DNA from 3 places in the Devosia sp. XK-2 genome. Region 2 is predicted to be linked to each of the others. Evidence: predicted binding sites of a transcription regulator. Region 2 holds the regulator's gene; each other region holds the start of a gene.

Region 1 (7,989 bases), 130 kb from region 2:
CGTAGGTTCCAAGCTTGGCTCGCGCGGTGTTCCGGGCGCGTTCCTGGGGTCCAGCGAACTGTCAGAGGCGCACCGCCGTTCCCGATACCGAGACCATCAGCATCGAGCCACCCTGGCCCACCACCTCATAATCGATATCGACGCCGACTACGGCATCGGCGCCCATGCGGCGGGCCTCTTCTTCCAGTTCGCGGAAGGCTTCGTGCCGCGCGTCGCGCAGGGCGCCCTCATAGGCGCCGGAGCGGCCGCCAACAATGTCGCGAATTCCGGCGAACAGGTCCTTGAAGATATTGGCGCCCACGATCACCTCGCCGGTGGCGATGCCGAGATAGTCGCGGATCGGCCGGCCTTCGAGATTGGGGGTGGTCGAGATGATCATGGGTGTGGCTCCTTGTTGATATGGCTCAATATGGGTGCTGAGCGCCGGCCAATGAAGATGCGTTTGACGTTTGGGGCCGAATGATCGTGGGTTCGCATTGCGCTTGACTTGGAGCGCGCTCAAAGTTGTAGCCAGACCGGGTCGAGACGCGAAGGCATGTGATGAAGATTGGTGAACTGGCCGCCCGCTCGGGTCTTCCTGCCCATACGATACGCTATTATGAGCGCATCGGCCTGATGCCGCCCGCCCAACGGGACGGGTCGCGGCATCGCTCCTATGATGAACGCACCCTGATCTGGATCGAATTTCTGGGACACCTCCGGACCACAGGCATGCCCATTCGCGACATGCTGGCCTATGCCCGTCTGCGCGCCGCGGGCGAGGGGACGGAAGCGGCCCGGAAGGACTTGCTGGTTGCCCATCGGCAGGTGGTGCGGCAGCGTGTGCGGGACCTAACAGATTGCCTCGACGTGCTCGACGCCAAGATCGCCGGCTATGGCGATTAATGCAGACGAGGTTTCAGCATGACAAATGACGACAGATTTGAACGGGGCCAGCGCGCGCTAGCCGCCATTGATGGCGAGGCGGGGCAGGCCGTGATCGATTCACTGGCCGATATTGCGCCGGATTTTGCCCGTTACGTCATCGAATTTCCCTTTGGCGATATCTATTCGCGGCCGGGACTGGACGTGAAGTCGCGGGAAGTGGCGACAATTGCGGCGCTGACCGCGCTGGGCAATGCAAGGCCACAACTCAAGGTCCATATCCATGCCGGGCTCAATGTCGGCCTGAGCCAGGACGAAGTCGTCGAAACCATCATGCAAATGGCGGTCTATGCAGGTTTTCCGGCGGCGCTGAACGGGTTGATGGCCGCCAAGGAGGTGTTTGGCGAACGGGAGTGAACCGAGTGCCTATGATTGCCAACAGTCTGCGTCAACACGGCAGCGCGTGTCAGGGCGATATTCTGGCTCCAGCGCCTCCCTCCCCCTTGTGGGGAGGGAATGAGGGTGGGGGTGTTGGTGACGCGAACCGAACGCTCGGGACTGAACACCTAGCTACCAAACCCCCACCCAAGCTCTGCTAGGCTCCTTCGGGTCCAGCGGCGCTCCGCCGTCGAGCTTAGCTCTCCAGCCTTCTCCATTCGGATTGCTCCACAGGAGCAATCCGGCCCATGGCACATTTCGAAGCCCACAAGGGGGAGGGAGGCAATAGAACCGAGAATCAAGCTGGCGGCTAAATAACGTGTTGCCCAGCACACGGCGCCGTCCTCGGACTTGATCCGAGGACCATTCGCAACGCGTGCCGGATTGATATGGCCCTCGGGTCAGGCCCGAGGGCGGCGCGGTGTTTTGGACGTACTTCTGTGGCTTTGAAGATTTGTCAAAGCCGCACCGCCGTGCCGGAGACCATCGCCGAGGCGCACGGTGCGATGATCGAGGGTTAGCTACCCTTCTTCACAAAACTCTCCAGCACCTTCTTCGTCCCGGCCTTGTCGAAGTCGATGGTGAGCTTGTTGCCCTCGATTCCGATGACTTCGCCATAGCCGAATTTGAGGTGGAAGACGCGGTCGCCCAGGGTGTAGCCGCTGGATTGACCGCCCAGGTCAACCGAGCGGGCGACGAGTTCGCCGTCTATGGTCAGGGGTCCGCCGCCTTTGCGGCTGGCCTGGTTGGCGCGGGCGCGTTGCCAGCCGGGGGTTTCATAGACGCTTTCGAAGGGGTCGGCCTTGTTGAAGCGGCTGGAGGCGCCGCCGCCATAACCATAGCCGCCATAGGCCGAGCCGCGATCGGTGACTTCCACCGCGTCAGGCGGTAATTCATCGATGAAGCGCGAGGGGATGGCCGATTGCCAGAGGCCGTGGATGCGCCGGTTCTGGGCGGCGGAGATGCGCACGCGTTTGCGGCCGCGCGTGATCCCGACATAGCCCAGGCGCCGCTCTTCTTCGAGCCCGGCGCGGCCGCTTTCGTCCATGGAGCGCTGGCTGGGAAAGGTGCCGTCTTCCCAGCCGGGCAGGAAGACGGTGTCGAATTCCAGCCCCTTGGCCGAATGCAGGGTCATGATGGTGACGGCATCGCTGGAATCGGCGCTATCGCGATCCATCACCAGCGAGATGTGCTCGAGAAAGCCGCCGAGGGACTCGAACTCCTCCATGGAGCGGCTGAGTTCCTTGAGGTTTTCCTTGCGGCCCTGGCTCTCGACCGATTTATCGGCGCTCAGCATGTCCATATAGCCGCTTTCCTCGAGGATCTGCTCTACAAGCTGATAGGGCGGCAGGCTTTCGGCGCGATAGGCCCAGTTATCGAACTGGCCGATGAGGGATCGCAGCGTCGTGCGCTGCTTGGGCTTTAAATCTTCGGTTTCCACCATCATGCGCACCGCCTGCAGCAATGGCACCTGCTGGTGGCGCGCGGTGGCGGTCAGCATGTTGACAGTGGTGTCGCCCAGCCCGCGCTTGGGCACATTGATGATGCGCTCAAAAGCCAGGTCGTCCGATGGTTGGGCCACAAGGCGCAGATAGGCGAGGGCGTCGCGGATTTCCTTGCGCTCGTAAAAGCGCGGGCCGCCGACGACGCGATAATTGAGCCCGAGGGTAATGAAACGCTCTTCAAATTCGCGCATCTGGAAGGAGGCGCGCACGAGAATGGCCATGGAATTGAGCGCTTCGCCCTGGCGCTGATATTGCTCGATTTCCTCGCCGATGGTGCGCGCTTCCTCCTCGCTGTCATAAACTTGCGTGAAGGAAATGGGCTCGCCGCCCTCGGCAATGTCGGTGAAGAGCGTTTTGCCCAGGCGCCCTTCATTATAGGCGATCAGGGTCGAGGCGGCCTTGAGGATATTGGCGGTGGAGCGGTAATTGCGCTCGAGCTTGATGACCTTGGCGCCGGGAAAGTCAGTCTCGAAACGCAGGATATTGTCCACCTCGGCGCCACGCCAGCCATAGATGGATTGGTCGTCATCACCCACCACGCAGATATTGGCCTCGCTGGCCGGTTTGCCCTGGGCGAGCAGGCGCAGCCAGAGATATTGAGCGGTGTTGCTGTCCTGATATTCGTCCACCAGCATATATTTGAACTTGGCGTGGTACTCGGCCAGAACTTCCGGGTTTTCGCGGAAGAGGCGGATGCATTCGAGCAGCAGGTCACCGAAATCGGCGGCGTTCAGCGTTTTCAACCGCGCCTGATAATCGTGATAGAGCTTGCCGCCCTTGCCATTGGCGAAATAGCCGCTATCGGCGGCGGGCACATCCTTGGGCAGGAGGCCGCGATTTTTCCATGCGTCGAGCATGCCGGCGAACTGGCGGGCGGGCCAGCGCTTCTCATCGATATTTTCCGCTTCGAGAAGCTGCTTGATCAGCCGGATCTGGTCGTCGGTGTCGAGAATGGTAAAGCTGGGTTTCAAATCCACCAGTTCGGCATGCTTGCGCAGGATGCGGGCGGAAATCGAGTGGAAGGTGCCCAGCCAGGGCATGCCCTCCACCGACGCGCCGGCCAGACTGGCAATGCGATCCTTCATTTCCCGGGCGGCCTTATTGGTGAAGGTCACCGACAAAATCTCAGAGGGCCAGGCCAGGCGCTGGCTGAGAATATGGGCGATGCGCGTGGTCAGTACGCGCGTCTTGCCGGTTCCGGCCCCAGCCAGGACCAGAAGCGGACCTTCGGTCGACAACACGGCGTCGCGCTGCTCGGGATTCAGCCCGGCCAGATAGTCCGGCTCGCGCCGGTTCAGCTGGCTGGTGATCGGCCCGGCTTTCGGGCGGGGCAGGGGTGCGGTATCGGCCATGCGTACTCTGTTCCATGGTCCGCGACACCGGGGCGGGCATGCGGCCAAGTCTTGACGAATCTCATTTTGTTCTGCTGGCCAATATAGGGATGACGGCGCGGCCTGTATAGAAGCCCGGGCTGTCACAGCAACGTCACGCCAGTGTCACGCAACTGTTTCTGCGCAGTCCTAATCCGGGCCCCGCAACATTCCGGGGGACCCAAACATGATTGCTCAAAAGCGTCTGGCTCTGTTGAGCGCAGCCCTGCTCCTGTCCACGGCCGGCGTCGAGGCCGCCCAATATTTCAACCGTATTGCCAGCTTTCCAGTGGCGCTGAACACGCCCGACGCCGAGGAAACCTCGTCCGAAATCATCACCGTCTCCGAAGATGGGATGACGCTGATCTATTCCGACAGCCCGGCGGGCGGCGTCGGCTTTGTCGATATCACCGATCCCAAAATGCCCAAACCGGCCGGTTTCGTGGCGCTGGATGGCGAACCGACGACGGTCGTGGTCGATGGCGGCAAGGTCTTTGTGGGCGTCAATACCTCCCAGAGCTATACCGAGCCTTCCGGCACTCTCTCGACCATTGATCTGGCCAGCCAGAGCGTCGAAGCCTCATGCGATCTGGGCGGCCAGCCTGACTCCGTTGCGCGCAATGCCGATGGCTCGCTGATCGCCGTGGCCATCGAGAACGAGCGCGACGAAGATTTCAACGATGGCGAGCTCCCGCAAATGCCGGCCGGTGCGCTGGCGCTGGTCAATGTCGTCGACGGCGCCGTGGATTGCTCCACCCTCAAAATCGTCGACCTGACTGGCCTGGCCGAGATCGCCGGCGATGATCCGGAACCGGAATATGTGTCGATTAACAGCCTCAATGAGGTCGTCGTTTCGCTGCAGGAAAACAATCACTTCGTGATCGTCGATGGCAATTCGGGTGAAGTGACCGCGCATTTCTCCGCCGGTTCGGTCAACCTTGAGAATATCGACGCGCTCGACAATGGTTCGCTCGACTTCACCGACAGCCAGCCCGGCCGCCTGCGCGAACCTGATGCCGTCAAGTGGATCGACGACGAGCGTTTCGTCGTCGCCAATGAAGGCGACTATAATGGCGGCTCGCGCAGCTTCTCGATTTTCAACAAGGCAGGCGAAGTTCTCTTCGACAGTGGCGCCTCGCTCGATCATCTCGCTGCCCGGCTCGGCCACTATCCGGACAAGCGTTCGGATGCCAAGGGCGTGGAACCTGAAGGTGTCGACGTCGCCAGGTTCGGTGACGACACCTATCTTCTTATTGGCCTTGAACGCGCCTCACTGGTTGCCGTTTACAAGGATACCGGGGCGGAACCCGAATTCGTCCAGGCACTGCCCTCCGGTATAGGTCCGGAAGGTGCGGTGGCGATCCCGGCACGCAGCCTGCTGATTACCGCCAATGAGACCGATCTCGGCGCCGATGGTGCGGCCCGTTCGCATGTTTCGATTTTTGAGATGGGCGAAGCCGACGCGCCCGTTTATCCGCATATCGTGTCGGATGTCGATGCCGATGGTCGTCCGCTGGGCTGGGTGGCTCTGTCGGGCCTGGTTGCCGATGCCGACAAGCCCGGCATGCTCTATGGCGTGTCGGACAGTTTCCTGGGTGCGCAGCCTTCGATCTACACCATTGACGCAACCGCCACGCCGGCGCGCATTACCGCCAAGACCGTGGTGTCCCGCAACGGCCACCCGGCCCAGAAGCTCGACCTTGAAGGCATTACGCTCGACGGCAAGGGCGGTTTCTGGCTGGCGTCGGAAGGCCGCACCGATCGGCTGATCCCGCATGCGCTCTACCGCGTCGATGCCGAGGGCAAGATCGTCAAGGAAGTGGCGTTCCCGCCCGAACTCCTTGCCGAGGAAATCCGCTTCGGTGCCGAAGGCGTCACCATGATCGGTGAGGGCGACGACGCTACGCTCTGGATCGCCATTCAGCGCGAGTGGAAGAACGACGCCAAGGGCATGGTCAAGCTCGTGTCGTACAATATCGCCAGCGGCGAATGGGGCGCGGTCAATTACCCGCTCGACGCTCCGGCCGAAGGTGCCTGGACGGGTCTCTCGGAAATCACCGCCCATGGCGATCTGGTCTATATCGTCGAACGCGATAACCAGATCGGGGAAAAGGCTCAGCTCAAGGCGCTCTACAGCGTGCCGGTTGCCGAACTGGTCCCGGGTCAGCTCGGCGGCGAATTGCCGACAGTCACCAAGACGCTGGTGCGCGACTTCATCCCCGATCTGACCTCGACCGGCGGCTATGTGCTGGACAAGGTGGAAGGTTTTGCCATCGACGCCAGCGGCGAAGGCTTTGTGGTCACCGACAATGACGGGGTCGACGACTCTTCGGGCGAGACCATGTTCTGGTCCATCGGTTCTCTTTAAGGTCGCCTCCCTTGACCTTGCAGACGGCCGGGCATCTGCCCGGCCGTTTTTCTTTGCACCGCCAGAGCCCCCAGCCTTGATCCCTCCCCATAAGTGGGAGGGAGACGATGAACACAAGCGTTGCGGCCTTGCGCCTCCCTCCCCTTGATGGGGAGGGACCGAGGGTGGGGTGGCGCGCGCGAGGGACAGGGGGAATGGCTCGCGCGGCCATATCCTCTTCCTCGCTCAAAAGGCGTGGAGGCGGGCTTGCGCATGCCCCGCAACTGCCTACACTCACGCCAGTTTCAGCCGGGGCAGATCAGGCACAGTGCTCAATCGCATCTATATCGTGGTCGGCATCTTAGCCATTGTGGTGCTGGCCGGCGCTTTCATCGCGCCGCGCTTTATCCAATGGGGCGATTATCGCGACCGCATGGAGGTGCTGGCGAGCGGCGTGCTCGGCGCCGAGGTCTCGATCCGCGGCGATATTTCATTTTCCTTGCTGCCCAGCCCGCGACTGGCCTTTTCCGATGTGATCGTGGGCGATGCCGAGGCGCCGGCGGCGACTGTAGGCGCGGTGGAAGCCGAATTCGTGCTGATGGATTTCTTGCGCGATATCTACAATGTCACCGCGCTCAGCCTCGACCATCCCGTGGTGCATCTGACGGTGGACGAGAATGGCCTGGTCGGCAGCGGTGTGGACCTTAGCGGGGCTGGCAATGGCGTGGCGCTGGGCCATGCGCGGATCACCAATGGCAGCATAAGGCTGGAGGATTTGCGTTCGGCCGAGACATTCGTCGCCAGCCGTGTCGACGGCGACTTGCGGCTTTCCAGCTTTTCGGGCCCCTTCCAGTTCCAGGGACGGGCGGATTACGACGCGGCGCGCTATGAAGTGCGATTCAATTCCGGTGCCGCCGATGCGAATGGCAATGCCCGCATATCGAGCTTCGTGCATGAGCCGCTGGGCGGATTTTCGGTGACGCTGGACGGCGTGTTTTCGGCCGGCGCCGCGCCGCGTTTCGAGGGCAATCTGGCCTATCGGCAGGCGCCGCCGGAAGCCGAACGCGCCGACGATATTCGCGGCGACTTGCTGCTGGAAAGCGCCCTGACCGTCTCGACCGATCGTGTGGTGATGTCCGGCTATACGCTGCACCCGGATGAAAACCGCGCCGGGATGCGGTTGACGGGGGCTGCGAGCATACAATTGGGTAGTCGGCGCAGCTTCGATGCTGTGGTGTCCGGGGGCGTGTTCTCGCTGCCGCCGCGCGACGCCACGGAAGTGCCTGGCGAATTGCCCTATGAATTTGTCCGCATGCTTTCCGAACTGCCGGCGCCACCCATTCCACCCATGCCGGGCCGGCTGGGGGTCGATCTTGCCGAGGTGGGGCTGCGGGGTTTTGCGGTGCGCGAATTGCGGGTCGATGCGACCAGCGACGGCAGGACCTGGACCCTTGAACAGGCGGTG
Region 2 (7,989 bases):
GCGTCAGTATTGCGGCGCAGATGAACCGGAGTTGAACGGAACATTCCGTGGCAGCCTTGTCAAAAAGTATGACTTAAGCGCTTCTGCACTTGCCCCCGGACGACAGCTTGGGCTAGTCACGTGGCTGACAAGCCAGGGGGCAAGAATGAGCGTGAACGACATTCCCGGCGGTATCCTTCTGGGCCGGGCCCGGATCGAAGGATTTGACCACCCTCGGATCGTGACGGTGCGCGACGGGCAATTGGTCGACATTACCGCGCGAGGCATGGCCACGGTGCGCGATATTGCCGAGAGCGGCCGTGCTGCCGAGCACGTCAAGACGGCCCCCGGAAGGGCCGTGGGCGATATCGAGACGGTCATGGCCAATGCGGCAGCGGGCAAGGCTGATATGCCGCAGCTGCTCTGCCCCGTCGATCTGCAGGCGCTCAAGGCGTCGGGCGTGACTTTCGTTGTTTCCCTGCTCGAGCGGGTGATCGAGGAGCAGGCCCGCGGCGATAATTCGCGCGCCGATGTGCTTCGCAGTGAAATTCTCGACCTGATCGGCACCGATCTGAGCCAGCTTGTGCCGGGCTCCGAGGCGGCCGTGAAGGTGAAAGCGGCGCTGATCGAGAAGGGTGTGTGGAGCCAGTATCTGGAAGTGGGTATCGGGCCAGACGCTGAAATCTTCACCAAGGGTCAGCCGATGAGCGCAGTAGGCCATGGCGCCGAGGTCGGCCTGCATCCCATTTCGAACTGGAATAATCCCGAGCCAGAAGTGGCATTGGTCGTCACCAGCGCGGGCGAGATTATTGGCGCCACGCTGGGCAATGACGTCAATCTGCGCGATGTGGAAGGCCGCTCGGCGCTGCTGCTGGGCAAGGCCAAGGACAATAATGCCTCCGCTTCGCTGGGGCCGTTCGTGCGGCTGTTTGACGGCGATTTCACGCTCGAGACGATCAAGCAGGCAGAGATCGCCCTGCGTGTTGAGGGAACCGATGGTTTCGTGCTCGAAGGCCAGTCGAATATGGCGCAGATTTCGCGAACGCCGGAATCGCTGGTGGCGGCGACCGTCGGCGCACATCATCAATATCCGGACGGGCTGGTGCTTTATCTGGGCACCATGTTTGCTCCGGTGAAGGATCGTGACGGCGCCGGCAAGGGTTTTACCCACAAGCTGGGTGATGTCGTCTCCATTTCGACACCGAGCCTTGGTACCCTCACCAATCGGGTCAATCTCTCCACCAAATGTCCGCCCTGGACCTATGGCACCAGCCATTTGCTGCGCGACCTCGCGCGCGCCAATCTTCTCTAATTCCGCGCTTCATCCTCCAGAGCGCATCAAACGAAAGGCCTCACCATGAGCGAATTGCACAAGAACCTGATCGATGGCGAGTGGGTCGGCTCGGATGGGGTCGAGAACATCAACCCGTCCAATCTCAAGGAAGTGGTGGGCGTCTATGCCCGCGCCACGGTTGAGGAAACCAAGCAGGCCATCGCCGCCGCCAAGGCAGCTTTCCCGGCCTGGTCGCGTTCGGGCATTCTCGAACGCCACGCGATCCTGAGAAAGACGGCCGACGAAATCACTGCCCGCAAGCAGGAATTGGGCGAGCTTCTGAGCCGCGAAGAAGGCAAGACCCTGCCCGAAGGCATTGGCGAGGTCACCCGCGCCGCGCAGATCTTTGACTTTTTCGCTGGTGAAGTGCTGCGCCTTTCCGGTGAAGTGCTGCCCTCGGTGCGTCCGGGCGTCGGCGTGGAAATCACCCGCGAGCCTATTGGCGTTGTCGGCATTATCACGCCGTGGAACTTCCCGATTGCTATTCCGGCCTGGAAGATGGCTCCGGCCTTGGCCTATGGCAACACTGTGGTCATCAAGCCGGCAGACCTGGTGCCGGGCTCGACCTGGGCAATCGTGGATATTCTGGTTCGCGCCGGCCTGCCCAAGGGCGTGGTTAATCTGGTCATGGGCAAGGGTTCGGTCGTTGGCCAGACCATGCTGGACAGCAAGGATGTCAATGCCATCAGCTTTACCGGCTCGGTCGGCACCGGCAAGCGCGTCGCGGCGGCCTCAATCGAGCATGGCCGCAAGTTCCAGCTCGAAATGGGCGGCAAGAACCCGACGATCGTGCTCGACGATGCCGATCTCAAGGTTGCCGTGGAAACGGTGGCGCAATCGGCCTTCTTCTCGACCGGGCAGCGCTGCACCGCCTCGAGCCGCGTGATCGTGACCGAGGGTATTCACGACAAGTTCGTCGATGCCCTGTGCGAGCGCACCAAGAACCTGCGGGTGGGCGATGCGCTTAGCAAGGATACCGAGATCGGACCCGTGGTCGATCCGAGCCAGCTCAAGCAGGACATGGACTATATCGAGATCGGCCGCAATGAAGGCGCTGAACTGCGCGCTGGCGGCAACCGCGTCAATGCGCCGACCGAGGGTCACTTCCTGCAGCCGGCCCTGTTCGTGGGCGCCACCAACCAGATGCGTATCTCCCGCGAGGAAATTTTCGGGCCGGTGGCTGCTGTCATTAAGGTCAAGGATTATGAGGAAGCCCTCGCCACGGCCAATGACACCGAATTCGGCTTGTCGGCTGGCATCGTCACGACCTCGCTGAAATATGCCACGCACTTCAAGCGCAATGCCGAGGCCGGCATGGTGATGGTCAATGTGCCGACCGCCGGCGTCGACTTCCACGTGCCGTTTGGCGGCCGCAAGGGCTCGTCTTATGGTCCGCGGGAGCAGGGCAAGTATGCTGCCGAATTCTTTACGGTGGTCAAGACGGCTTACACTGCTGCCGGCTGACCGGAAGCGGGTGCTGGATAGTGGAACGGGGCCCTGGTGGCCCCGTTTTTCGTTTCCAGGCGGTGATCAGGTTCAGGCGTTGGCGGCGAACCGCTCGTCAAAGGCATAGCCGGCGCCACGCACGGTGCGGATGGGATCAGCTTCACGGCCGCGATTGATGGCGCGGCGGAGGCGGCCGATATGGACGTCGACGGTGCGCTCATCGACATAGACATCATTGCCCCAGACGCCGTCGAGAAGCTGCTCGCGCGAATAGACGCGACCGGGATGGCGCATGAGATATTCGAGCAAGCGGTATTCGGTGGGGCCGAGATGGACGTCGCGATTGGCGCGGCGCACGCGATGGGTGGTGCGGTCCAGTTCGAGATCGCCGACCTTGAGGGCCGTGGTGACCAGATTGGGATTGGCGCGGCGCAATAGCGCGTGAATACGGGCAACCAGTTCGGGTACCGAGAAGGGCTTGACGACATAGTCGTCGGCGCCGGTCGAGAGGCCGCGGACGCGTTCCTCCTCTTCGCCGCGGGCGGTGAGCATGATGATCGGGACGCGCGAGGTTTCCTCGCGAGCCCGCAGACGGCGGCAAAGTTCGATGCCGGAGATTTCGGGCAGCATCCAGTCGAGCAGGATCAGGTCCGGGAGCTTTTCGGCGATGGCTTGCTGGGCCTCGTCGCCACTTTCGGCCGTGACGACCCGGAATCCCTCGGCTTCCAGGTTATAGCGCAGCAGGATGGCGATATCGCCTTCGTCTTCGACAACAAGAATCGTCGCGGGCATATGGATGTGCTCCGTCGGTCGGCTGCCCGTGGCAGGAGCCGGGCGTTGAATTATGGTGGTGGTCATCCCACCTTCGCGCCACTCGACCGTAGGTCTCATGGCCGTCTCGGCTTGAAAGGCTCCACCGGAGCCTTTCATCTGCTGCGCAGCACGCCTCTAAGCCTTGATCTGCTGGCGTTGCAGTTCCTGGACGTCGCTGGTGAGCTGTTTGCCGGTGGCCAGATAATAGGCGCGCTCGGCGATATTGGTGGCATGGTCGCCCACGCGCTCCAGGCTTTTCGCGCAGAACAGAAGATGGGTGCAGGTGGTGATGTTGCGCGGATCCTCCAGCATATAGGTCAGGAGTTCGCGGAAAAGCGAGGTATACATGGCGTCCACCTCGTCGTCGCGGTTGCATACGTCCACCGATGCGGCCGCTTCGCGATTGCCGTAGGCGTCGAGCGCGTCCTTGACCTGGCGCATGACCAGGGCGGTCATGTTTTTGACGCCATTATAGAAGGTCGGCTGCAGGTTGAGGCCTTCGAGCTTGAGCGAGCGGCGGGCAAGCTGCTTGGCCATGTCGCCAATGCGTTCCAGATCGCTGGCGACGTGGATCGATGTGACAATGGCGCGCAGGTCGCTGGCCATAGGCTGACGACGGGCGATCATGGAGACGGCCATCTCGTCGATATGGCGCTGCATGTCGTCGATGCGCTGGTCGGCGATGATGGTCAGGTCGGCCAATTCGCGGTCGAGCTTGAGCAGAGAGCGGGTGCCATTTTCGATGGCGACCTCGACCTGACCGCCCATTTCGGCAATGGCCTGCGCCAGGGAAAGCAGCTCTTCATTATAGGCGGTGACGATGTGGTCGGTGCCGGTATTGGGCATTTGCTACGTCCTTTTATGGCTCGCCGGTCAGCCGATACGGCCCATGATGTAGTCCTGGGTCTGCTTGTTCACCGGATTGGTGAAAATGTCCTCGGTATCACCATGTTCAATCAGATTGCCCAAGTGGAAGAAGGCGGTCTTCTGGCTCACACGGGCCGCCTGCTGCATGGAGTGGGTGACGATGACGATGGTGTAGTTTTCGCGCAATTCGTCGATCAGCTCTTCGATGATCGCGGTGGCAATGGGGTCCAGGGCCGAGCAGGGCTCATCCATCAGAATGACTTCGGGGCCGACGGCAATGGCGCGCGCGATGCAGAGGCGTTGCTGCTGGCCGCCCGAAAGACCGGTGCCGGGCTCATTGAGGCGATCCTTGACCTCCTCGAAAAGGCCCGCCTTGCGCAGCGAGGAAATGACGATCTCGTCCAGATCGGCCTTGTTGCGGGCCAGCCCATGAATGCGGGGGCCATAGGCGACATTGTCATAGATGGATTTGGGAAAGGGATTGGGCTTCTGGAAGACCATGCCGACGCGGGCACGCAACTCGACCACATCGAGCTTGGGATCATAGATGTCTTCGCCATCGAGTTCGATGCGACCGCCAACCCTGGCCCCTTCGATGGTATCGTTCATGCGGTTGATGCAGCGCAGGAAGGTCGACTTGCCGCAGCCCGAGGGGCCGATAAAGGCGGTGACGGCGCGGTCGGGAATGTCGATAGAGATGCCGTGCAGAGCCTGCTTGGCTCCATAATGCACGGTCACGTCGCGGGCAGTAAGACGGATCGGATGGTCCATCAATTCAGCGGGATTCATTGTCTGATCCAATGTCTTTTGGGTCACTTTAACCTGGCCGGCGAGCACGTCCATTTCGGTGTCTCCTTAAGCGCGCTTTTCGAGGCGGGACCGCAGGAAGATGGCGATCGCATTGAGGGTGATCATGAGCGCCAGCAGCACCATGATGGCAGCCGAAGTCCGCGCCTCAAAGAAGTTTCGGTTTTCATTGCCCTGCCAGAGATAGATCTGGACGGGCAGAGCGGTTGCCTGGTCCATGGGCGTTGCCGGGACGGCGGCCACAAAGGCGTTCATGCCGATCAGCAGGAGCGGGGCGGTTTCGCCCAGGGCCTGCGCGACGCCGATAATGGTGGCGGTCAGGATGGAGGGGAATGTCACCGGCAGCACGTGGTGGAACACCATCTGCGTCTTTGATGCGCCCATGCCCAGCGCGGCCTGGCGCAGGGAGGGCGGTACACCCTTGAGTGCGGCGCGGGTGGCAATGATGATGGTGGGCAGGGTCATCAGCGTCAGCACCAGACCGCCGACGAAGGGCGCGGACAGGGGCAGGTGCAGGACATTGATGAAGACCGCGGCGCCGAGCAGGCCGAAGACAATGGAAGGCACCGCCGCCAGATTGTTGATATTGACCTCGATGAGATCGGTCAGGTGGGTCTTGGGGGCAAATTCTTCGAGGTAAATGGCGCTGGCCACCCCGATCGGCACGGCCAGGACGATGACCACCAGCATCATATAGACTGAGCCCATGAACGCACCGGCCAGGCCTGCGGCCGCAGGCGCAGCGCGGCTGTCGACATTGAAGAACAGGGTCCAGGCGAAGTCGCGGGTGATGGTGCCGTTCTGGGCAAAAATATCGGCCAGTTCGCGAGCTGGAGCCGACAATTGCTGCTGGCCATCGCCCAGCGAGCGGTCGATGGTGCCCTTGAGCCAATTGTCGACATTGGCCGATGCGAGAAGGGTGACCGGGACGGTCTGACCCAGCAGGCCGGGATCACGCACGAATTGTTCGCGCAAAGTGTGACGTTCGCTGGTTTCGGGGATGGACAGGGCCTGGCGGCTGTCGATCTCAAATCCCTCCGGCGCGGCGCGGCGGATAGCGTCTTCGACGATACGGTTCCAGTTCACCAGGGCCAGGTCGCGTTGCCATTTGAGGCTGGCTGCGTGGTAGTCAGCATCGGACTGGCCGGCCTGGTGCTCGGGGGCAGGGCCCACATCGATAACGGCCGGGTCGAAGAAGACCTCCATATGCAGCTTGGACTGCTGGAAGGAGGGCAGACCCTTGGAAATGATCGTGGTGAACAGGATCGCCACGAAGCCCAGAGCAAGCACCACGGCGGCAATGCCGATGCCCCGGAAGATGGCTTCGCCGCGATGGCGGCGGCCCAACCCGGCCCGCACACGTTCTTTGGTTGCAGCGCCCGGGCTGGTCTGGCCCGATGTCAGAGTGGTGTCGGACATTATTCGTACTGCTCCCGGAAGCGACGGACGATGTAGAGGGCAACAATGTTGAGCACGAGCGTCATGGCGAAGAGTGTCAGGCCAAGGGCAAATGCGACCAGCGATTGTGGTCCGGCAAAATCGGTGTCGCCGGTCAATTGGTTGACGATGGAGACGGTGACCGTGGAGGTCGGCTCGAAAGGATTGGCGCGCAGGATGGGCGCATTGCCGGCGGCCAGCACGACGATCATGGTTTCGCCGATGGCCCGGCTGACGGCCAGCAGGAAGGCACCGACAATGCCGGGCAGGGCCGCGGGGATCAGTACATTGCGGATGGTTTCAGACTGCGTAGCGCCAAGACCATAGGCGCCGTCGCGCATGGCGCGCGGAACCTGGTTCAGAATGTCGTCGCTGAGCGAGGAGATGAAGGGAATAATCATTACGCCCATAACCACACCGGCCGTCAGCGCGCTGGTGGCGCGAATGTCGATGCCGATGGCATCACCGAAACCGGCAAGGAAGGGGCCGACCGTGACCAGGGCGAAAAAGCCATAGACGATGGTCGGGATGCCGGCGAGAATTTCGATGACCGGCTTGACCAAGCCGCGAATGCGGGCCGGCGCATATTGGTTGAGCCAGATGGCCGACATCAACCCGACCGGCAGAGCGACCAGCATGGCAATGGCGCTGACCATGATGGTGCCCCAGAGCAGCGGCAGGATGCCGTAGCCGCCCGAGGCAGCATTGCTGGTAGTCGAGAAGCCAGGTTGCCAGACAGTGCCGAAGAAGAAGTCCAGCGGATTGACGAAGCTGAAGAAGCGCAGCGCCTCGGTGAGCAGGGACACAACGATGCCCACCGTGGTCAGGATGGCCACGGCCGAGCAAGCCAGAAGCAGGATGCCAACCACCCGCTCGACCTGATTGCGGGCGCGCAGCCTCGGGGTGATGCGTGACCGGGCGATCAGCAGGCCGGCAATGCCCAGACCGGCTGCGGCCAGAACGACCAGCAGCGTGGCCATCAGGTTGAACTGGCTCAGAGCGTCACCGGCATCCTGTTCATAGGGAGCCAGTTCGCCGGCGACGCCGAAGCCCGAGGCAATCGAGCGAACGCGCTGAATGGCTGTTTCAAGCGCGGGGCCGGTCTGGCTGGTCATATCGGCGGGCAGCAGGCCCATAATGTATGAGCGGCTGATGGCCTCACCGAACAGGCCCCAGACGACCAGCACGGCAATGGCGGGGACCAGGGTCCAGATCGCGAGGCGCGCACCATGATATTGCGGGCGGGAATGGGCGCGCGTGGCGGTGGCGCTGCCAGAGGCAAAGGCCTTGGCCTTGGACCAACCCAA
Region 3 (7,989 bases), 1.4 Mb from region 2:
CATCGATCAGTCCGGCAATCAGGACTTGACTGCGTGATGGCGATGACATGGCGTGGTCTCCTGTGATCTGACAAGAACCAGTCTGCGCCGTTGCGGTCCGATAGCAAAACGCGCATTGTTTGCGCATATGACAAGGAGAACTTGCCATTCGTCCGTCGCTGGAATCGCTTCGGATATTCGAGGTCTGCGTCGCGGCGGGCAGCTTTGTCAGCGCCGCCGACCGGCTTGCCTTGACGCCTGCGGCGGTGAGCCTGCGCATCCGCACGCTTGAGGCCGAACTCGGACAGGCCTTGTTCACCCGTGTCGGCCGCCGGGTGGTACCGACCGCGGCCGCGGTCGCATTGGCCGGTCAGATCCGTCGCGCCCTCAATAATATCAACGACGCGGTCGGCGCCTTTCAGGCGGCCGCAGCGCCCATTCGCGTCACCGCGCCCCCGACCTTTGCCGGTCGCTGGCTGGCCCCGCGTCTGGCGAGCTACCAGGCCCATGGCAATGCGACCATTGCGCTCGATATTTCTTCGGACCTGCGGGACTCGTCCGACTTCGATGTCGCGATCCGGACTGGCCGGGGCGGTTGGGACGGGCTAGACGAATATGCCCTGATGCCGGTCGATGTAACGCCTATGCTGGCGCCATCGCTGCTGGCCGGCCGCTCACTGGCCAATGCTGGGGACCTGGCCGATTTCGATCTCTTGCCGCATCCCGATTGGGGCAAGTGGTTCGCCCGGGCCGAATGCCCCATGCCTGCCGATCTTCGCTTTGTCGGCGTCGATTTTTCCATTTTCGAACTCATCGCCAATGCGGCCACATCCGCCATGGGCGTCGCACTGCTCTCGCCCGTCCTGTTCCGGCCGCTCCTGGATAGCGGGCAACTGGTGGCGCCATTGGACACGGTGCTGAAGGGGCCCGATTGGTACTTTGCGCTGATCCGCGAGGGCGATCAGCGGCTGGGGCCGCGTGCCTTTTGCGACTGGCTGCGCCAGGAGGTCGGGCAAACCGCCTGATAGAGCAGGCCATTTGCGGGCCGTCAGGGTCGAGTGCCGGTCCGGTCTAGACCCGGTTGACGCCCGGCATGCCGTCCAGCACGGCAAATTCCTGGAATTTTGCCGCCGTCGCCGCGGGGTCCTTGCGGTCGGAAATAGCCATCAGCTCCACCCGCGCCTGGTCGCTCGACAGATGCAGCAGGCAATAGCCATGCTTTCGTGCCTCGCCGAACTTGATATGCGGGTTTTCCGCCATCACCGTCGCCAAGGCACTGGCCGATGGCGGGTTGGAGGTGATCGAGCCGGTGACGAATTCGCTGGCCACCAATGCACCATCGGCCGCCTGCACATCGGCGGCATAGAAGGCGTGCAGATCCCCTCCGATCACCAATGGATTGGCGATACCCGCCCCCCGCATACTCGCCAGCAGCCGCTCACGGCCCGAGCGATAATGGTCCCAGCCATCATCGCTATAGCGGGTGCCCGGCCCCAGTTCGAGATCGCGCGCGGACAGCAGCGTTGTTTGCCCGATGATCGACCACTTGGCATCGCTCGCCTGCATGGTGCGGTCGAACCACGCCTCCTGTTCACGACCAAGCATGGAATAGCGATCCGGATCGGCCGGCTGCGGTGCGCCCGGCGCCGGATGGCGGTATTGCCGCGCATCGAGCAGCGTCAGGTCAACGAGATTGCCGAAGCGATGATGGCCATAGATGCGCAGGGCGTCGAAATTGGGTGCCGCCGATGGCGGCACCGGCATATGCTCATACCAGGCCTGATAGGCGGCGGCCCGGCGCTTGAGGAAAGCGGCGCGGTTGCGATCGCTGGGCGAGGCATCGCCCCCATAATTGTCGACCACCTCGTGGTCGTCCCAGGTCGCGAGCCACGGAAAGGCCGCATGGGCCGCCTGCAAATCCGGGTCGGACTTATAAAGCGCATAGCGGTCGCGATATTCGAATAGCAGCGACGGTGCCCCAGTGCCGTGCGAGCGCACATGCTGGGCCCCATAGCTCTTTTCATAGATGTAGTCGCCCAGATGCACGACCAGGTCGAGATCGCGCGCCGCCATGTCGCGATAGGCGCTATACCAGCCCTGCTCATATTGCTGGCAGGCGGCAAAGGCGAGGCTGAAGCGGCCATTGGCAGCCTCGGGCGCCGGCGCGGTCCGGGTACGCCCTACCGGGCTCAGCGCATCGCCGCAGCGAAAGCGGTAGAAATACCAGCGATCGGGCGCCAGCCCCTCCACTTCAACATGCACTGAATGGGCCCATTCCTGGCGAGCGCTGGCGATCCCCGCCTGTTCGACCAGGGCGAAGGTTTCATCTGAGGCAATTTCCCAGGCCACATCCAGGGGCGGATGCTGCGGCAAAGGCGCAAAGGAAAAGGGATCGGCCATATCGGGTTCGGCATCGGCAAAGATCAACCGCGTCCACAGGACAATACTGGTTGGCGTGGGGGTGCCGGACGCGACACCCAGGGCAAAGGGATCGCGGTCGAACCGCGCTGCTCGCACCGACCCCAGCATCGGCCAGACCGCTGCTGCCGCCAGTCCCGAGGCCAGAAAATGCCGCCGGCTGAGAGGGGAACCCATATGTGTCTCCATGGTCGAACACGTGTCGCCACGGCTTTGGCCATAGCCGGTGACATTGACATGACAAATTGCCGATCCTGCTGCGCCGGGGCCAATATCTGCGTCCAAAAGGAAATAAGGCGCGAGCGAGGTCGTCACATGATCACCGGTGAAACAGGGTGACCGAGGCCCTGAACCTTCAGTCTGCCTCCGGCTGGTTGGACAGGATTGCCCGAAGACAGCAGAAAACATATTCGGAGAGGTGCGTCGCCGGCATCTCGACAATCGGCGGCAATCGCAGGACATAGCGAGTCATGGCGAACCCCAAAAGCACGCTCGATACTGCACTCAGGGTTTGCGGTTCGGTGCGCTCATTGGCCAGTGCCGGGACAACTTGCGTTGCAAAGACTGTGCGCAGCCTGGTGGCGGAAGGCTCATGCGAGGGAGCCGAACGCAATAGGGCCTGAAAACGCGCGCCTGTTTCCCGATCCTCCCAAATCGCAACGAAATGGGCAGCAAGGCGCCTTGCCGTCTCCTCCGGTGACAACCCACTCACGTCGGGCAGGCGCAGGTTGAATTCGCTGGCTTCGGCGAACAATCCGTCCTTGCTGCCAAAATAGCGCATGATGAGTGCCGGGTCGCAATTGGCTCCCTCAGCGATATCGCGAACGGACACGCCGTCAAAGCCGCGTTCGGCGAATAGGCTTTTGGCGGTCTCAAAAATGCGCGCCCGCGTGCGTTCGGACTTCGATGGGGCCAGGCTTTGCGTCATGCCGGCATTTTTTCAACATTTGTTGACAAACGCAAGTGGCCATCATAAAAGTCAACAAGTGTTGAACAATGGAGTTCGTCATGTCGTCAAAGCTTGCCTCCGCACTGACCGTCCTGTCTTGCATCTTCACCCTCATCGCCGCGGCCATCGTTCTGGTCGGACCCTTTGCGGCAGCACTCATTGCCGCAATCAGCGCTATCGCCTTTGCTGCCTGGCTCTGGACATATGATGTGGGCGAGGCCGAAACCCGTAACCTGCTCTCGCCCTATCTCGCCATTCCGCCGCTCTTTGTCGCGCTGTCCGCGGCACGCTATGCCGGCGGCTGGGTGGAACTGCTGGCAACCCACTACGTCGGCCTGTTCAGCCCGGCCTTCGCCTTCACAGGCTCGAACTGGTTCGTGCTCCTGGTTTGCACTCCGGCGACGGTGATTCTTTTCGGCGGGTATTTGCTGAGCCGGCGCGCACCCATGGGCCGATATATGGCCTGGTGGGCGGCGCTCTACGCGGTGTCCGAGGGCGTTGTGCAATTGGCCGGCGGCTTTGCCGCAGACGCCGGACCGCTGGTCCTGGTCTCGGCCACATTGAGTCTGGCGCTTATTGGGGTCGGATTGGTGCTTTTGCAGCGGCTATTGGCGCCCAAAGCCGCTAGAGTTGAGGTTCCGCCTCCGCTCAGCGATCGCCAGCGCCTGCTCTGGGCCGCCCTCTTTGTCGCATCGGTCGGTGTTTACAGCGCCACCCTTCTCACCCAGGCAGGGCCGCTGCCCGTTTTCATCGTAGGTGGCTCCATGCTGGGCGGCATTATCGGCTGGTGGCTCACCACTTCTCGGGTTCCCGCCGACCCCTCCTGGTCGGTGCCGCTTTTCCTCCTGCTGCTCACCCTCTTCTACATTCACGTGGGTGAAGAGGCCCTGACCAACTTCAATGGCATGATCGCGGAAATCTCCGGCCAGCCCTGGAGCGACTACGACTTTATGATCCTGATTGGCCTGATCGGTCCCGTGGTCTGGTTTTTTGCCGCCTGGAGCCTATGGAAGCGGCAGGCAATCGGCAATTTCATCTTCTGGTTCCTGATCGTGGGGATGATTCTGGGTGAGCCGACCCATCTCATCGTCTTTCCCATCCGGCGGATGATGATGCTGGATAGTGGCTACGAATATTTCTCAGGCATGTATACGGCGCTCTTTCCCATGATTCCGGCGATCCTGGCGCTGGTTCGGATCACGCGTGATCATCGCATTGGAAAGGTCGCTTCATGAAACCGTTTCTCATTATTCTGGCCCTTGTCTGGTCAACGCCGGCTTTCGCCCATGGCTTTGCGGGCAGCGGCATTATCCACCCTTTGACCGGGCTCGATCACATGTTGGCGATGGTGGCGGTTGGCGCATGGAGCGCCCAATTGGGCGGGGCCGCCCTATGGCGCGTACCAGTGGCATTCCTGTTCGCGATGCTGGTGGGGGGCGCTGTGGGCATGGTCGGGCTCGCGGTGGGCGGCATGGAGGCCACGATTGCCAGCTCCGTTCTGCTGCTTGGCGTCGCGATCACCTGGGCACGACCCGTCGCGCTTCCTGTTGCACTGACGGCCACCCTCGCATTCGGCTTTGCCCATGGGCATGCCCATGGTGCGGAAATGCCGCTGTCGATAAGTCCTGCCCTCTATGTCCTGGGATTCCTGCTGACCACCGCCGGGCTGCATGTGATCGGTCTGGTTGGTGCCGCTTTGATCATCGAGCGGGGGCCTTCTGGCATGCGCCTTCTGCGCGGCGCCGGAGGGGTGGCCGCCATTATCGGAAGCGTCATGCTGCTGGCCTGAATTCGCGTTTGGGCGCCGCGCTGAAGAGCCGCCGTGTCTCACGGCGCGCTCACACCGCGCAGACCACTCAATTGCCGCCAATCTATTCGTAATATCAATACTATAGCACTGCCATGAGCGGTGCCAAAAAAGCAAAAAGGGTCCCGAAGGACCCTTTGCACCAAGGCTTGCGATACCTTGGAAACTGGAGCGGGCGATGGGATTCGAACCCACGACCCTAACCTTGGCAAGGTTATGCTCTACCCCTGAGCTACACCCGCGCTCCGTCTCGCAGCACTTGTAAGTGCGGCGACGGGCGCTATATGCCCAATCGCTGATCCGATTGCAACCCGGTTTTTTGACGATTTGTCTTTCTTGCTTAAACCTGTGGGAATCGGGGCTTGCCAGTTGGGCATTCGCGGGCGCAAAAAGGCCGCGAATGCTGCCTTTCCTGCCCAGTCGAAGAGTGGAAAACCATGACCTTGTCTTTTGATGGCGCCCCTGCCGCCGCCCCGGTGCCCGCCGACTTGATCCGGGAGGGCACCGATGCCGGCTTTAAAGCCGATGTTATCGATGCCTCGCTCGACGTGCCCGTGCTCGTCGATTTCTGGGCGCCCTGGTGCGGGCCCTGCCGCCAGCTTGGGCCCGCCATCGAAAAGGTCGTCACCGAAAAGGCCGGCCAGATCAAACTGGTCAAGATCAATATCGACGAGCATCCCCAGATTGCCGGTCAGCTCGGGGTGCAATCCATTCCGGCCGTCTTTGCCTTTGCCGGTGGCCGCCCGGTCGACGGCTTCATGGGCGCAATGCCCGAAGGCGAAGTGCGCCGCTTTGCCGAAAAGCTGATTGCCGCCGCTTCTGCCGCGGGTGGTGCTCAGCCCAATGGTGGCGATTCGCTCGAGGCCCAGATCGCCCAGGCCAACGAGGCCGCAAAGGCGGCGGTGGCCGCCGGTGACCTGGGCCAGGCCGCCCAGATTTTCGGCATGGTGCTGCAGCATGCGCCGGACAATGCCGAGGCCCTGATCGGCCTGGCCGGCGTCTATGTCAGCGCCGGCGAGATCGACCAGGCCAAGGCCACGCTCGATCTGGTGCCCGAGGACAAGCGCAACGGCGATGCCTATATCGCCCATAGCCATGCCATTCGCCTCAAGGAAGAGGCGGCCGGCCTCTCCGAAGCGGCCACCCTGGAAGCGGCCATTGCCGCCGATCCGGACGATCATCAGTCCCGGCTCGACCTGGCTGTAGTCCTCAATGCCGAAGGCAAGCGCCTGGAGGCCGCCGAGGCCCTGGTCGCCAGCTTCAAGCGCGACCGGGCATGGAACGACGAAGCGGCGCGCAAGAAGCTGCTTGAATTCTTCGAAGCTTGGGGCCCCAAGGACCCCGCCACGCTCAAGGGGCGTCGCCTCCTTTCGGCGGTGCTCTTTTCCTGACAGGATATCCTGAATGCCAAAGCGCCCGACCAGCCCCGCAGAGCTGCCCAAATCCGTTCCGGTCTTTCCGCTGAGCGGCGCGCTGCTATTGCCTTACGCGCACCGTCCGCTCAATATTTTCGAGCCGCGTTACATCGAGATGGTTGACGCCGCCCTGCGTGGGGACCGGCTGATCGGGCTGATTCAGCCCGAAGACACCAGCGAGGAGAGCCCCAAGGGTCGCGCCCCGCTGCAATCGGTGGGGTGCCTGGGGCGCCTCACCCATTTCGAGGAAAGCGGCGATGGCCGCTATTTCATTATTCTCGAAGGGGTCACCCGCTTCCGCCTGCTCCATGAGTTGACCGTGATGACCCCCTATCGGCAATGCGTGATTTCTGCCGAAGGCTATGAGGCCGATTTTTCCCGCAATCACGGCGAGGACGCGGTCGATCGCGCCCGCTTCGTCAAGATGATGCGCGACTATGCCGAATTCGCCAATTTCGAGCTCAATTGGGAAGAGATCGAATCGACCGGCACCGCGGATCTGGTCAATTTCTGCTGCATGGTTTCGCCCTATGGGGCGGCGGAAAAGCAGGTTTTGCTCGAAGCCAAAACCCTCGAAGAGCGCGCCGAGACGCTAATCGCCATGACCGAATATGAAATGGCGCGCGGCGGCACGGACGGCGCCGCGCCGCTCAATTGATGGCCGAGCCCCCCACCGGGCCCGAGCCGCGCCACGTCGTGGCACCGCAAATGCTCGAAATGCTGGTCTGCCCGTTGACCAAGACCCGGCTGACCCTCACGGCCGACAGGACCGAGCTGATCTCGGTCGCCGCGCGGCTGGCCTTTCCCATCCGCAAGGGTGTGCCCCTGCTCAGCATCGAAGAAGCCCGCAACGTGGACCCCGAGGAAATCCAGCACCACTCGCGATAGGGTGGACTGACCGTTCTAGATCGGCATGCCGCTGAGCAGTTTTGGGGCGCCGCTACCGACACCCGCTGCGGCCCGGATCAAAGCGGATTTGACCGGACCGGCGCGATCGACAAGGCCCAGTCCGAAATCGCGCAGGGCCCGAACGGGGGCCACATCATTAGAAAACAGCCGGTTCATTCCGTCGGTGACCATGGCCATGGAGGCGGTGTCGAGGCGCCGCCAGCTCTGATAGCGCGCCAGCACATCCGGTCCGCCATGATCGAGGCCGAGGCGCAGGGCCTCCACCAGCACTTCGGCCAATGCCGCCACATCCTTGAGCCCCAGATTGAGCCCCTGGCCGGCAATGGGATGTACCACATGGGCCGCATCGCCGATCAGCGCCAGGCGCGGGCCGATAAAGCTCCGTGCCAATTGCAGGCGCAGCGGAAAGCCCATGAGCTTGTCCTCGAGCGTAACGCGGCCCAGAACCGATCCCATCGCTGCCTCGATTTCCGCGGCCAGATCGTCCGGCGCCATGGCTAGCAAGCGCGGCG

The links. Region 2 encodes PhoB, which activates phosphate uptake and scavenging genes when phosphate is short. Its sites were predicted from a motif close to TGTCATNNANCTGTCAT; they were not measured.
Region 1: a site for PhoB is predicted at 4,291-4,307, ahead of V8Z65_RS10995 (esterase-like activity of phytase family protein). Genes of this name have one in related genera too.
Region 3: a site for PhoB is predicted at 2,624-2,640, ahead of V8Z65_RS18495 (alkaline phosphatase D family protein). Genes of this name have one in related genera too.

Annotation. Positions count from the first base shown of each region.
Region 1 is NZ_CP146608.1:2,241,797-2,249,785, reverse strand. It holds gene V8Z65_RS11015 (heavy metal-binding domain-containing protein) at 62-379, opposite strand; gene V8Z65_RS11010 (MerR family transcriptional regulator) at 541-885, shown strand; gene V8Z65_RS11005 (carboxymuconolactone decarboxylase family protein) at 904-1,281, shown strand; gene V8Z65_RS11000 (UvrD-helicase domain-containing protein) at 1,820-4,159, opposite strand; gene V8Z65_RS10995 (esterase-like activity of phytase family protein) at 4,365-6,545, shown strand; gene V8Z65_RS10990 (AsmA family protein) at 6,853-7,989, shown strand, end outside.
Region 2 is NZ_CP146608.1:2,373,793-2,381,781, reverse strand. It holds gene V8Z65_RS11620 (fumarylacetoacetate hydrolase family protein) at 146-1,291, shown strand; gene V8Z65_RS11615 (aldehyde dehydrogenase family protein) at 1,337-2,776, shown strand; gene phoB (phosphate regulon transcriptional regulator PhoB) at 2,849-3,550, opposite strand; gene phoU (phosphate signaling complex protein PhoU) at 3,707-4,417, opposite strand; gene pstB (phosphate ABC transporter ATP-binding protein PstB) at 4,445-5,227, opposite strand; gene pstA (phosphate ABC transporter permease PstA) at 5,294-6,664, opposite strand; gene pstC (phosphate ABC transporter permease subunit PstC) at 6,664-7,989, opposite strand, start outside.
Region 3 is NZ_CP146608.1:3,756,460-3,764,448, forward strand. It holds gene V8Z65_RS18485 (PhzF family phenazine biosynthesis protein) at 1-49, opposite strand, end outside; gene V8Z65_RS18490 (LysR substrate-binding domain-containing protein) at 147-1,004, shown strand; gene V8Z65_RS18495 (alkaline phosphatase D family protein) at 1,051-2,574, opposite strand; gene V8Z65_RS18500 (TetR family transcriptional regulator) at 2,753-3,325, opposite strand; gene V8Z65_RS18505 (hypothetical protein) at 3,406-4,581, shown strand; gene V8Z65_RS18510 (HupE/UreJ family protein) at 4,578-5,135, shown strand; tRNA gene V8Z65_RS18515 (tRNA-Gly) at 5,321-5,395, opposite strand; gene V8Z65_RS18520 (co-chaperone YbbN) at 5,591-6,544, shown strand; gene V8Z65_RS18525 (LON peptidase substrate-binding domain-containing protein) at 6,558-7,226, shown strand; gene V8Z65_RS18530 (Trm112 family protein) at 7,226-7,456, shown strand; gene V8Z65_RS18535 (FAD-dependent monooxygenase) at 7,472-7,989, opposite strand, start outside.